DNA from 3 places in the Paenibacillus sp. FSL W7-1279 genome. Region 3 is predicted to be linked to each of the others. Evidence: riboswitches for the same ligand, from Rfam matches in the RefSeq annotation. Region 3 holds a riboswitch; each other region holds the start of a gene.
The links. A riboswitch is a leader RNA that binds a small molecule or an ion and turns the genes downstream of it on or off. The one in region 3 is predicted to bind ZMP and ZTP.
Positions count from the first base shown of each region.

Region 1: it holds a riboswitch for ZMP and ZTP, as region 3 does, so the genes downstream of both, rpiB (ribose 5-phosphate isomerase B) here and purT (phosphoribosylglycinamide formyltransferase 2) in region 3, are expected to answer to the same signal.
Region 2: it holds a riboswitch for ZMP and ZTP, as region 3 does, so the genes downstream of both, MKY82_RS20290 (tetrahydrofolate dehydrogenase/cyclohydrolase catalytic domain-containing protein) here and purT (phosphoribosylglycinamide formyltransferase 2) in region 3, are expected to answer to the same signal.

Region 1 covers NZ_CP150215.1:6,973,175-6,977,371, reverse strand. Annotated here, with positions in the region: gene MKY82_RS31660 (L-threonylcarbamoyladenylate synthase) at 1-428, shown strand, start outside; gene MKY82_RS31655 (manganese efflux pump MntP family protein) at 511-1,074, shown strand; gene MKY82_RS31650 (low molecular weight protein arginine phosphatase) at 1,128-1,715, shown strand; ZMP/ZTP riboswitch at 1,807-1,888, shown strand; gene rpiB (ribose 5-phosphate isomerase B) at 2,003-2,467, shown strand; gene MKY82_RS31640 (TIGR01440 family protein) at 2,549-3,133, shown strand; gene glyA (serine hydroxymethyltransferase) at 3,224-4,197, shown strand, end outside.
Region 2 covers NZ_CP150215.1:4,574,510-4,578,706, forward strand. Annotated here, with positions in the region: gene MKY82_RS20280 (sucrose-6-phosphate hydrolase) at 1-329, opposite strand, end outside; gene MKY82_RS20285 (LacI family DNA-binding transcriptional regulator) at 511-1,503, opposite strand; gene MKY82_RS20290 (tetrahydrofolate dehydrogenase/cyclohydrolase catalytic domain-containing protein) at 1,800-2,648, opposite strand; ZMP/ZTP riboswitch at 2,713-2,792, opposite strand; gene MKY82_RS20295 (permease) at 2,950-3,960, shown strand; gene MKY82_RS20300 (TIGR03943 family protein) at 4,058-4,197, shown strand, end outside.
Region 3 covers NZ_CP150215.1:4,399,162-4,403,358, reverse strand. Annotated here, with positions in the region: gene MKY82_RS19455 (YdcF family protein) at 1-205, shown strand, start outside; gene MKY82_RS19450 (ATP-binding protein) at 216-1,658, opposite strand; ZMP/ZTP riboswitch at 1,912-1,992, shown strand; gene purT (phosphoribosylglycinamide formyltransferase 2) at 2,076-3,236, shown strand; gene MKY82_RS19440 (MATE family efflux transporter) at 3,557-4,197, shown strand, end outside.

The sequences.
Region 1 (4,197 bases), 2.6 Mb from region 3:
TGCGCATGGACCCGGCGCTGCATCGCGCCGCCGGGGAGGCGGAGAGCCCGGCGCCGCGCTCGCCGGGCATGAAGTACACGCACTACGCACCGAAGGGTGCGATGTGCGTGGTGCAGGGCCCGCGTGCCGACGCCGTTTCGGCACGCATCGCGGCCGAGCTTGAGGCGGCTGCCCGGCGCGGGGAGGTGACCGGCGTGCTGTCGTTCGACGAGCACATCGGTCACTACCGCGCGGACGTTGCCGTCTCGCTCGGCAGCCTGGCCGCGCCGGAGGAAGCGGCCCGCCGGCTGTACGCCGGCCTGCGCCGGTTCGATGACGAAGGCGCAACCTTCATCCTGGCCGAAGCGTGCCCGGAGCAGGGCCTCGGAGCAGCCGTCATGAACCGGCTGCTGAAGGCCGCGGGACACCACATCATCGAGGTGAATTAAAGCTGCCGCATGAACGCTGTTGGCATCATTTACCCCTTGTCCGCATATGGTGTACAAGACCATGGGACTTGGGGGAATGGGCATGCTGGAGGCGTCTGTCCAATCGGGACAGCTTGCGGCGATTCTGCTGATGGCGGTTGCACTCGGGCTAGACGCATTTTCGCTTGGAATCGGAGTTGGAATGAGAGGCGGTATGCGCTTAGGCCATATGCTGGGCATCAGCTTCATGATCGCGTTGTTTCACATGTTGATGCCGCTGCTGGGCTTATTTGCCGGCCGCTACGTTGGCATGTTACTGGGCCACGTCACAGGGCTTGCTGCCGGCGGGCTGCTGCTTTTATTGGGCGGGCATATGATGTATAACGCCCTGCGGGGCGGAGAAGGGCAGCGAATACATCCTACCGCATTTTTAGGCATGCTGCTGTTTTCGCTTAGCGTCAGCATCGACTCCTTCTCGGTAGGCGTTTCGCTCGGAATGTTTGTGGATGATGTGCTGTTAATCGTAATTTCCTTCGGGGTCGTGGGCGGTTTGCTGTCCATTCTCGGTTTGCTGCTTGGCCGTCAGGTAAGCAATAAGCTGGGGGAGTACGGTGAAATGCTGGGCGGACTGATTTTGGTTATCTTTGGCACCATGTTTATTTTTTGACGCAATATTTGTTACAATAGCCCCAAAGAACCTACGAACGGGAGGAACGGACCGTGAAAAATATACTGTTTGTCTGCACGGGAAATACCTGCCGCAGTCCAATGGCGGAAGGCATGCTGAGAAAGCTTGCCAAACAACGGGGCATTCCGCTGGAAACGAAGTCCGCCGGCGTCTCGGCCGTGGACGGAATGCCGGTGTCCCATCATGCGGAATCCATCCTGCGAGACCAGGATATCCAGGAACGCTTGGTGTCCAAGCCGTTGACCGCGAACCTGGTGGAATGGGCGGATCTGATTCTGACGCTGACCCAGTCGCATAAGCAGTATGCTATAAGGCAGTTCCCGCACGCCGCAGACAAGATGCACACGCTGAAAGAGTTTGTTGAGGATGACCGCCGGGTGCTGGACGATCTGCGGGAGCAGGATAGTCTGTATGCAGCGCTTGAGCTGGCCAGATCTCTGGGCCACGATGTCAGCGACCGTGACCGGGAGCGTCTGATCGAGCTGCGTCAGCGCATCCCGAGCTTCGATATCTCCGACCCTTTTGGAGGCTCGCGGGAGGAATATGAAGCGACGGCCGCAGAGATACGGACGGCGTTGTTCCGTCTTTTGGACAAGCTGGAAGCGGATCGGCATAACTAAGTCTAGCTTTTAGAGATATAAAGCCTGCCATTGGGCTAAAAAGCCACTTGCCTTTCGCATGGTATTGCTTTAAGATGAAGGTGAAAAACAAATGATCCGGTGTAACTGGCGACGAAGTGGATGAAACCACGATGGAGCATCGGAATATACGGCCGGTCGCCTGGGCAAAGAGCATTTGGAGCACAATACGTGCGCCGACTGCTCTTTTTTCGTCTTTTGCGCCCGATTTGGGTTATAATGAAACAAGCTAAAACGCAAAAGCGAACATACGAGGGGGTTTTTCATAGATGAAAATTGCATTGGGTACGGATCATGCCGGCATTCGTCTGAAAGAGGAGATCGTGGAAGTCATTCGGGGTCTTGGACACGAGGTGGAGGATCTGGGCTGCGGCTGTTCCGACTCCGTGGATTATCCCGATTATGCCCTTCCGGTGTGCGAGAAGGTCGTCTCGGGTGAAGCGGACCGCGGCATTCTGATCTGCGGTACGGGGATCGGCATGAGCATTGCGGCCAACAAGGTGCCGGGCATTCGCTGCGCGCTGACACATGATGTGTTCTCAGCTAAAGCGACGCGCGAGCATAACGACAGCAACGTGATTGCGCTGGGTGAGCGTGTCGTCGGTCCCGGACTTGCTGCCGAAATCGTCAGCGCATGGCTGACGACGGATTTTAGTCATGGCGAGCGCCATGTCGGCCGCGTGAACAAGATCAAGGCCATCGAGGAGCGTTACCTGAAGAATGAATCGCGATAAGTGAACGCGTAATACAGCTGCGGCTATCGTGATATGGGATTGAAGCATCTTCTGTGAAAAAATCATCGGGAGGACTGTGTCATGACGGATATCTCCAAGGTTTCCTTGAACGAACAGACAGCGCGTATTGTCCGCGAACTGGCCGAAGCGGCCGATTTAGGCCCGGGTAAAGTGCTGGTCATCGGAGCCAGCACCAGTGAAGTGGTTGGACGCCGAATCGGTACGGGTGGCGCTCTTGAAACGGCGCAGCGGCTTCTCCAGGGCATTGCCGCGGTTCAAGCGGAATTCGGTTTCGCGGTGGCCTATCAATGCTGTGAGCATCTGAACCGTGCGCTTGTCATGGAACGCGAGCTGCTCGAGCGGCTGGGCTTGACGGAAGTGGCGGCAGTTCCCATTCCGGGTGCGGGCGGGTCGATGGCTTCTGCAGCTTACCGCAGCATGAAGGAGCCCTGCCTTGCGGAATCGATTGAAGCCCATGCGGGTGTCGATATCGGCGAGACGCTGATCGGCATGCATTTGCGGAGAGTGGCGGTTCCATTCCGGCCGACCGAGCGTTATATCGGGGAGGCGCGCGTAACTGCGGCTTATACCCGCCCCAAGCTGATCGGCGGAGAACGTGCGGTGTACCGACTCGAGCAGAGGGATGATTCCACGCTGTGCGATTGATTCGAATGAGAACTCGCTTTTTCAATGATGACTACTTGTAGTTTTAAGTTTGCAAGAAAAAATAACGATGGATTATGGGAGGATATGAACATGATGGAACATTTGCGGAAGAGTGACCCGGCTGTATTGGAAGCGATGGATTTGGAGCTGAAGCGTCAACGCAGCAACATTGAGCTGATTGCCTCTGAGAATATTGTCAGCGAAGCGGTTATGGAAGCAATGGGGACGGTGCTGACGAATAAATATGCGGAAGGCTACCCTGGCAAACGCTATTACGGTGGCTGTGAGCGTGTGGATATCGTGGAAGATATCGCCCGTGACCGCGCCAAAGAATTGTTCGGAGCCGAGCATGCCAACGTTCAGCCGCACTCCGGTGCCCAAGCGAACATGGCGGTATATTTGGCAGCCCTGAAGCCTGGAGATACCGTGCTCGGCATGAACCTGGCCCATGGCGGCCATTTGACTCACGGAAGCCCGGTTAACGCTTCCGGCCTTCTGTACAATTTCGTTGCCTACGGCGTGCAAGAAGACACGTTCCTTATCGATTACGACGAAGTCCGCAAAGCGGCATTCAAGCATCGCCCTCGTCTGATCGTGGCGGGTGCAAGTGCCTATCCTCGCATTATTGATTTTGAAAAGCTGGCTGCCATCGCCAATGACGTAGGCGCGTTGTTCATGGTCGACATGGCTCATATTGCAGGGCTCGTTGCGGCAGGTCTTCATCCGAATCCGGTTCCGCATGCCCATTTTGTAACGACAACGACGCATAAGACGCTTCGCGGACCTCGCGGCGGTATGATTCTGTGCAAAAAGGCTTGGGCGCAAGCGATTGATAAAGCGGTATTCCCCGGCTCCCAAGGCGGGCCTCTCATGCATGTGATTGCTTCCAAAGCCGTTGCGCTTGGCGAAGCCTTGGATCCGTCTTTCAAGACGTATGCAGAGAATGTCGTGAAGAACGCGAAAGTGCTGGCCGATACCCTGATCGAGGAAGGCCTGAACATCGTTTCCGGCGGAACCGATAACCACCTGATGCTGGTGGATACCCGTAATCTGGACATCACCGG
Region 2 (4,197 bases), 180 kb from region 3:
ACGATTCCGCTGCCCGAGTAAGCGCCATAAGCATCCTGCGGGTGGCCAGGTTCAATGGCGATGCCTTGGTTTTGCCAATGCACGAGGTCTTTCGAGGATGTATGGTACCAGTATTTCAAGCCGTGATACGTACCCAGCGGAAACCATTGATAAAATAAGTGATATTCCCCGTTATAATAAGAAAACCCGTTAGGGTCATTCAGCAAGCCCATGATGGGCTGTATGTGAAACCTCTGCCTCCATTCGCTTAATTTCACTTTCTCCTTTAAGGAGGAAAGCTCTTCGGGAGAAGCCTGATCCAGGCGTCGGTATTTCAGTTCTCTGTCCATATCTCTTCTCCTTATAAATGGGCTTACTAAAAAAATCTAACTGATCATGCTATGCGTGAACATCAGCCTAACTCACCTGTAGTGGAACCGGTTCCAATCAGGAGTAAAAATAATGAACTCAGCTCCAATACCAGGCAAAAGCAGTATTGGAACCGGTTCCGTTATTTTCAGTATAAAATACCTATTTTAGATTGTCAACGCTTTCGCGATGAATCATATCGCAGCTCATAACCGTCAGGAAATCCACAGGCTCGTCGTTGACCAGCTTCATTATATGCTGTGCGGCGAGATGGCCCGCTTGGGAATATCCATATTTAACCGTTGTCAATCCAGGATGAATCACCTCGGTTACGTCGTATCCGCCAAATCCGGTAACGGAGAGTTCGTTCGGAATTTGAATGCCCTTCATATGAGCCGCTTTCATAACGCCTAACGCGATATTGTCAGTAGCGCAAACCACGGCAGTTGGCAGCGTTCGGTTCGACTCAAAAATGGACCATGCGGTCTTTACACCATCCGACATCTTAAATCCACTCTCATAGAGATCCGCTTTCGCCTCACTATCCTCGCTTACCGCTTTCAGAAACCCTTCCTTCCGCTGAACTCCGACAGCAACGTCTTGTTCCGTCACCCCGATATAGGCAATATGGCGATGTCCCTTGGACAGCACATACCGGCCCATGTCATAACCCGCGGCATAGTCGTTATAAATCATGCTGTGAACATCCTTATGCTGCTGTCCTAACAGGATGACAGGGATGCCGATCTCTTGAATCGCGGCAAGATGGGTATCCGTCACTTGAGTCGCAAATAAAATAATGCCAGATATTTTTTGCCTGGCGAGATCATACAGCGCTTCAATCTCCCTGGTTAAGTCCTGGCTTGCATTGATAATAAGAAGCTGATAACCGTGTTTCCTTAATTCTTCGTCCATGCCGGCAACGGTCTGCGATGCTGAGAATGAATCCAGACGCGGTACAATGGTGCCGATCATGCTGGTTTTCTTCGCTTTCAAGCTCTGTGCAAACGAATTCGGAATATAACCGGTTTCCTGAATGACCAGCTCAATTTTTTGGCGTGTTGCATTGCTGACGGAACCTCCGTTCAAGAAACGGGAGACCGTGCTTTTGGCAACCCCGGCTTTTTTGGCAATATCTGCAATCGTGTTCTTCATTCGGTGCTCCCGGGAGCCGCTTGCGGCGCTGCAACGAACAGTTGTTCCTCCACAGCTCCTAGTTGGGCAGCACAATGGATCATGTTTCGTTTGTGCATGAATCTCTCCCCTTCGTTTTCGCTTTTTCCTAACTATACCATGACGTCCAGGCATCCGTGAAATGGAGACTCCAAGCCTATTATGGCAGGAGCCATATCTTTTCCAAGCTCCAGACTCTTACTAGGAATGAACCGATTCGAAGGGGATTTATTCATGGGCGCATCTTAATTCATATGCAAATTGTCTGTGGTTTTCCTTCAGGCTTGCACGGTTCGCTCGGCCGATTCGACGGTATGCTTCAGCAATGTAGCAATCGTAACGGGGCCGACACCTGCCGGTACCGGTGTAATCGCAGATGCCACCTTCGCGCAGGCTTCATAATCGCAGTCGCCGATATTCCCTTTATTGTAGCCGGCATCCAATACAACGGCACCCGGCTTAATCCAGCTCCCTTGAATGAAATTAGGTTTGCCTACGGCCGCAACCACGATATCCGCCTGGGACACAAGCTCCCCGAGGTTCCTCGTTCTCGAGTGGCAGATCGTAACGGTAGCATTGCGATTGAGCAGCATCATCGATACCGGCTTACCCAGAATCGGACTGCGTCCGACCACCACGGCATGCTTCCCTTCGATCGGCAGATCATAATAATCCATAATCGCAATAATCGCGGCAGGCGTACAAGACGGATAATCGGCAAAACCAAACGCATTTTGCGAGAAACCGAGCGTGGTTACTCCATCCACGTCTTTTTCAATGGCTATGGCATCAAAAGCCGCCCGTTCATCGATATGATGCGGCACCGGATGCTGCAGCAGAATACCGTGGACATTCGGATCCTCGTTCAGCTCTTGTATCGCGGCGATCAGATCCTCAGTCGAGGTCGAGGTCTCCAGCACCACTTTCTTGGATATGATGCCAAGCCGCTCGCAAGCATTTCCCTTCATCCGTACATAGGTCGCCGAAGCAGGATCATCGCCAACCAGAATCGTTGCCAGACAAGGCGTTATCCCGTGCTGCTTCAATTCCTGTACCTTCACCGCCAGCTTTGCCTTAATATCATCGGATACCTTTTTTCCATCCAAAATTACGGGTTCCTTACTCATGCTAATCCGCTCCTTCGCCATTGTATTAAAAACATAAAGAGGCAAGGCGACTAATCGTCTCCTTACCTCTTGCCCAGGCGTACGGCATATGATCCTATGTGCTCCCTCTTGGTACCCCAAGCTACGCCAGTAACACACAGATAACTTTTTTAAATATACCACGACTTTGGACTTCGCGCTACCGGTCATGAAGTTCACCTATTAAATCGTAATCTTTTTGATTAATTTGCAAGAATCGAGTATGTTGCCGATGGTACAAGCATAGAATGTCCTAAGAACAATTCGCTCCAGGAGGCCTTGAATGAAATATCCGGTAATCTTCAAAATGCTGCCCTTCATGATTCCGCTTGTCTTCGTGATACCGGTCTTGACGATATGGCTGCAGAACGATTCAAGTCTAATATCAAGCCGTGACATACAGCAGGTAAAAACGGTTTTTACGGGCATTTTCCTTGAGGCGCTTCCTTTTGTGCTGCTTGGAGTGCTGCTGTCGTCCCTTCTTCAGCTGTTCGTTAAAGAACAGTGGGTGCGTCGGATCACGCCCAAAAACCCGGTCATCGGCGTCCTGTTCGCTTCCATGCTGGGGATCGTGTTTCCCATCTGTGAATGCGGGATGATCCCGGTCGTCCGAAGGCTGATGCTTAAGGGGATGCCTGCCTACATCGCTGTAACCTTTATTCTCAGCGGACCTATCCTGAACCCCATTGTGTTCGCTGCGACGTTCATGGCCTTCCGTTCGCATCCCGAAGTGACGATCGGCCGGATGGGACTGGCTTTTACAGTCGCGATAACGGTAGGTTTGCTTGTCTATGTTTTTTCAAGGAACAACCCGCTCAAGCGTTCCTTACAAGAGTTTTCCGAACAAGATTCCGCCGTTGGTGAACGCAAGCTGCACGAGCATCCCAAAACCTGGAGAAGCCTGTTTGTCCACGCCGGAGACGAATTGATCGAAATGGGCAAATACCTGGTTCTTGGCGCATTCCTGACAGCCTGCATCCAATCCTTCATTCCTAGAGAAGAGCTGCTGGCATTGGGGAACGGTCCCACCGCTTCTTACCTGTTCATGATGGGGTTTGCTTTCATCCTGTCCCTCTGCTCGACTTCGGATGCCTTTGTAGCATCGGCGTTCACGCACACCTTTACCGTAGGTCCGCTCGTATCCTTCCTCGTGCTCGGCCCGATGCTGGATTTCAAAAGCTTACTCATGCTGTCGACTACCTTCAAGACTAAATTCGTGATCGGTTTAAGCCTGCTGGTAATGACCCTTGTCTTTATCGGCTCTGTAGCCGTCAACGCTCTTTTGGGTGGATAGCTGCCTAAGGATGAAAGATTGACGAAAAACCAAACGAGATTACCGGGACCGTTTAGGATCATCAGGTATCCGCTTGAGATTGGAGGTGATTGGGAGGATGAAGTCCAGTTTGAGGATACGGATTCACTATACGCTCCGGTCGCTGCTTGTTGCGGCTCTCGCCGCTTATATCATGCATCTGAATGCTTCAGATGCGCTCGAATATTACCTAGCGCCACATATGCAGACCCTGCTGCT
Region 3 (4,197 bases):
TTCAGCAGGACTGTCCTCTTACCTCATTGTAAGTGACCCGCTGCATATGAAGCGGGCGATGATGATGGCGGAAGATATGGGATTGGAAGCCAATCCTTCGCCCGCAGCCCGGAGCGCGTATCAGAGCCTGAGAAGCAAAGTTCCTTTTCTAATCAGAGAAGTCTTTTATTACATCGGTTATCAACTGGCATCACCATTCCGATAATATGTATGCGTTATAAAGCCGGTAAATGGATCGTAAAGGTTGTCCCATGATTGGGTATGCTCTCTACATTCATCGTACCGCCATGATTATGAATAATGTTCTTGGTAATCATCAGTCCGAGTCCCGTCCCGGTGTCTTTGGTCGTAACAAAGGGCTGTCCCAGGGATTGGATTTGTTCCTGCGTCATGCCAATCCCTTCGTCCTGCACGATGATTCGAACCTCTTGAGCGTTGTGCAAAATGTCCAAGGTAATGGTTCCCCCTTGATTCATCGCTTCCATGGCATTTTTCAGCAGATTGATGAACACTTGCTTGAGCTGGTTTACTTCACCCTGAACGAAGACCGGTGCCATCGGATAATGAGGGATGATCTCGATATTTTTGAGGGCTGCTTGAACCTTCATAAGGGTAATGATCTGTTCCATAATGGCAAACACGTCGATGGGTCCGCTGACATGAACGCTCTGCGGTTTCGAGAGCACCAGGAGTTCATTGACAATGAGTTCGATGCGTTTGAGCTCCGATTCAATGATTTCAAAATAGAGCTCGTTGCTTCGTTCCGCAGATCGCAGCAATTTTACAAATCCGTTAATCGAAGTTAAGGGATTCCGAATTTCATGGGCAATGCCGGCGGCCAACTGGCCGGCGGTGGTCAGCTTCTCGGATTGCATCACGCGATCTTCTTCCATCTGCTGCTCTGTGATGTCCTTGAAGATTCCGACGGCCGCTTTCTCGCCTTCATAATTTATGATCAACGTGAATCCCGTGACCATTTTCTCCTGCCCGTCCAGACAGCGTATCCGATAATCGACGCTTCCGATCTCTCCGCTCTCGGCATATTTTGCCCTGCGTTTCATCAGTTTGTTATGGTACGATGCGTCGACTACCACGTCGGTTGAAATCCCGAGGACGTCACGGGGATGCGCAGCATTAACAAGTCTGAGCGCGGCAGGATTAACATAGTGGACAATGCCTTTTTTTGTTATGAGTACGGATAAGGGGAGTCCTTCCAACAGCTGCAAAAACGAATTTTCCTTCTCGTTTAGCTTCTGTTCCTTCAGCTCCAGCTGCTTCATAAGTTGTCTCAGCAAGGTTCGATCTTCAAACTGTACCAAGCAGCCACGGAAATTCTGCGCCAGCTCCTCCTTAACGCTGATACGTACACTGAGGTATACTTCACGATCGGATGGATGGTGGTAAACATATTCAAACTGGGTTATGGATTGCTGTTGATCTTGAGTGGCTCTTGCGTTCCAAACCACTTGATTCAATAAGGCGCGAATGCTGCTATCTTCTTGTGGCGCCCCGGCAGTTAACTCCTGCTGTGAATATCCCAATAGATCACTTAGTGCCGAATTGACCTTAAGAATCGAACCATCAAGCGATATCATTGCCATTCCGATTACGGCTTGTTCAAAGGCAAAATCATGATTGGGGTTGGAATAGGGCAGCACAGCAAGTCTCCTTTCAAATATCTGACAGGAATGAATTTATCCATATTATATGTTGGACCCTATCATTCATCAATCCTTTAAAGCGATAGATCAATAACGAAATTTCTCGTTTTGGCGATAAATCCACCCTAAGAAGTGGCTTTCGCAATCGCTGAAGGATGCCATCGATATGCTGAAGTCTAAATCCTAATGTCGCCTTACGGTGATATTGCAATTAACGGGAAGATTAAGTATGATTTAAATAACAATGTATAGGTTTATGTGTAACTGGCGTAGCATGGGGGACCATGAGGGAGCACATAGATGACGACGGCCGTACGCCTGGGCAGAGGTAAGGGAAGCTTATTTCCCTTACCTCTTTATTATTTTCTGCTTTTTTATAAGTCTCTGAAACTACGAGAAGGGGATAAAACAACGATGTTAAAAACGAAGAAAATACTGCTGCTAGGTTCGGGAGAACTCGGAAAAGAAGTCGTGATTGAGGCCCAGAGACTGGGTGTTGAAACCGTAGCGGTCGATCGTTATGCTGACGCTCCTGCCATGCATGTTGCCGATCACAGCCATGTCCTCGATATGCTGGATGGGGAGAAATTACGCGCAATCATCGAGCTGGAGAAGCCGGACCTGATCGTACCCGAAATCGAGGCGCTCGCTACTTCGGAGCTGGTTAGACTGGAGGAAGAGGGGTACCGGGTTATTCCTACTGCCAGAGCTGCGAAGCTTACGATGGATCGTGAAGGGATTCGCCGGTTGGCTTCCGAGGAGTTGGGACTGCCTACTGCAGGCTATCGATTTGCCGATACTTATGAGGAATTTAAACAGGCTGTCCTGGATATGGGCTTTCCGTGCGTAATTAAACCGCTGATGAGTTCCTCAGGCAAAGGCCAGAGTGTATGCCGCTGCGAAGGGGATATCGAGTCCTGCTGGAACATCGCGATGGAAGGCGGCCGCGTGCAGAACGGCAGAGTGATCATTGAGGAATTCATTACGTTCCAGTCAGAGATCACGCTTTTGACCGTTCGCTCCGTCAATGGAACAAGCTTCTGTGCGCCAATCGGTCATATTCAGGAGAGCGGGGACTATATCGAATCCTGGCAGCCGCACAACATGTCCGATGAGCAAATGGAGGAAGCTAAATATATTGCAAGGACGATTACCGACGAGCTTGGCGGATATGGATTGTTTGGTGTTGAATTGTTTCTTGCTGCGGATAAAGTGTATTTTAGCGAGGTGTCTCCGCGACCGCATGATACCGGCTTGGTTACGCTGGTGACGCAAAATTTATCTGAGTTCGCGCTTCACGTCCGTGCCATTCTTGGTTTTCCGATCCCGGAGATCGAATTGATAACGCCGGGAGCCAGCCGTCCGCTGAAAGCTGCGCGAGAGCTGGAGAACTACACAATTACCGGTGCTGAGCAAGCACTGGCTGTTCCGAATACGCAGCTGCGCATTTTTGGGAAACCGGTGACCAAGGTTGGAAGACGGGTCGCAGTTGCGTTGTCAACCGGCGGCACATTAGAGGAAGCGCGTTCGCGTGCGAAGCAGGCTTTGGATGAACTTGCTATTGAGGAAGCCTAATCATTACCGATTCTTAGGGTGGTGCATCCATAATCTTCTGAAAAAAGGTCAACCGATTTACCGGTTGATCTTTTTTTCATTGAAATGATTTCGCGGATCAAAACCCGGTATGAACCGTTCTGACCATAGTGACTTAGTTTTGTTAGTGGTTTGATGATAAATATGCAGAAATTTATGTTCTTTCATGATAAGATACACAAGAATACAAACGACCCTCACCCATTATAATGTTTTCAAGGCGCTGCTCTATAGGCTTTATAGCGTTATATTATCTAATAAATATATAGAGGAACGTTTAGTGACGGCATAGGAGAATCTACATGAGAGACATGACGCAAGGAAGTCCGATCAAGCTGATCATCATGTTTACGATCCCGCTTTTAATCGGAAATATTTTTCAACAATTTTATAATATGGCGGATACCCTGATCGTTGGGCGCACCATTGGTGTGAACGCACTTGCGGCCGTTGGCTCGACCGGCAGTATTTTGTTTTTTGTCATTGGCTTTGCCCAAGGCTTGACGGCAGGTTTATCCATCATAACGGCGCAGCGTTTTGGCGCCAAGGATATCGCGGGCGTTCGCAAAAGCGTGGGAACGAGTATATGGATTAGCCTTGTATTCACGGTTTTCCTGACCATTGTGAGTGTCATATTCACGAGGCCTGTCCTCGTCATGATGAACACGCCGGCAGAAATCCTGGATGATGCTTATTCGTACTTAATCGTCATAAATTGGGGTGTTGGGGCAGCCGTCCTGTTCAACCTGCTGGCGAACCTGCTCAGAGCGCTTGGGGACAGCCGGACACCGCTTCTATTCTTGGTGGTCGCAAGCATTCTGAATATCGTACTCGATCTGTTATTTATTCTCGTATTCAAGATGGGAGTAGCCGGAGCAGGGCTTGCCACGGTGGTATCGCAGCTGTTCTCCTGCCTGCTCTGCTTGTTATACATTCATAAAAA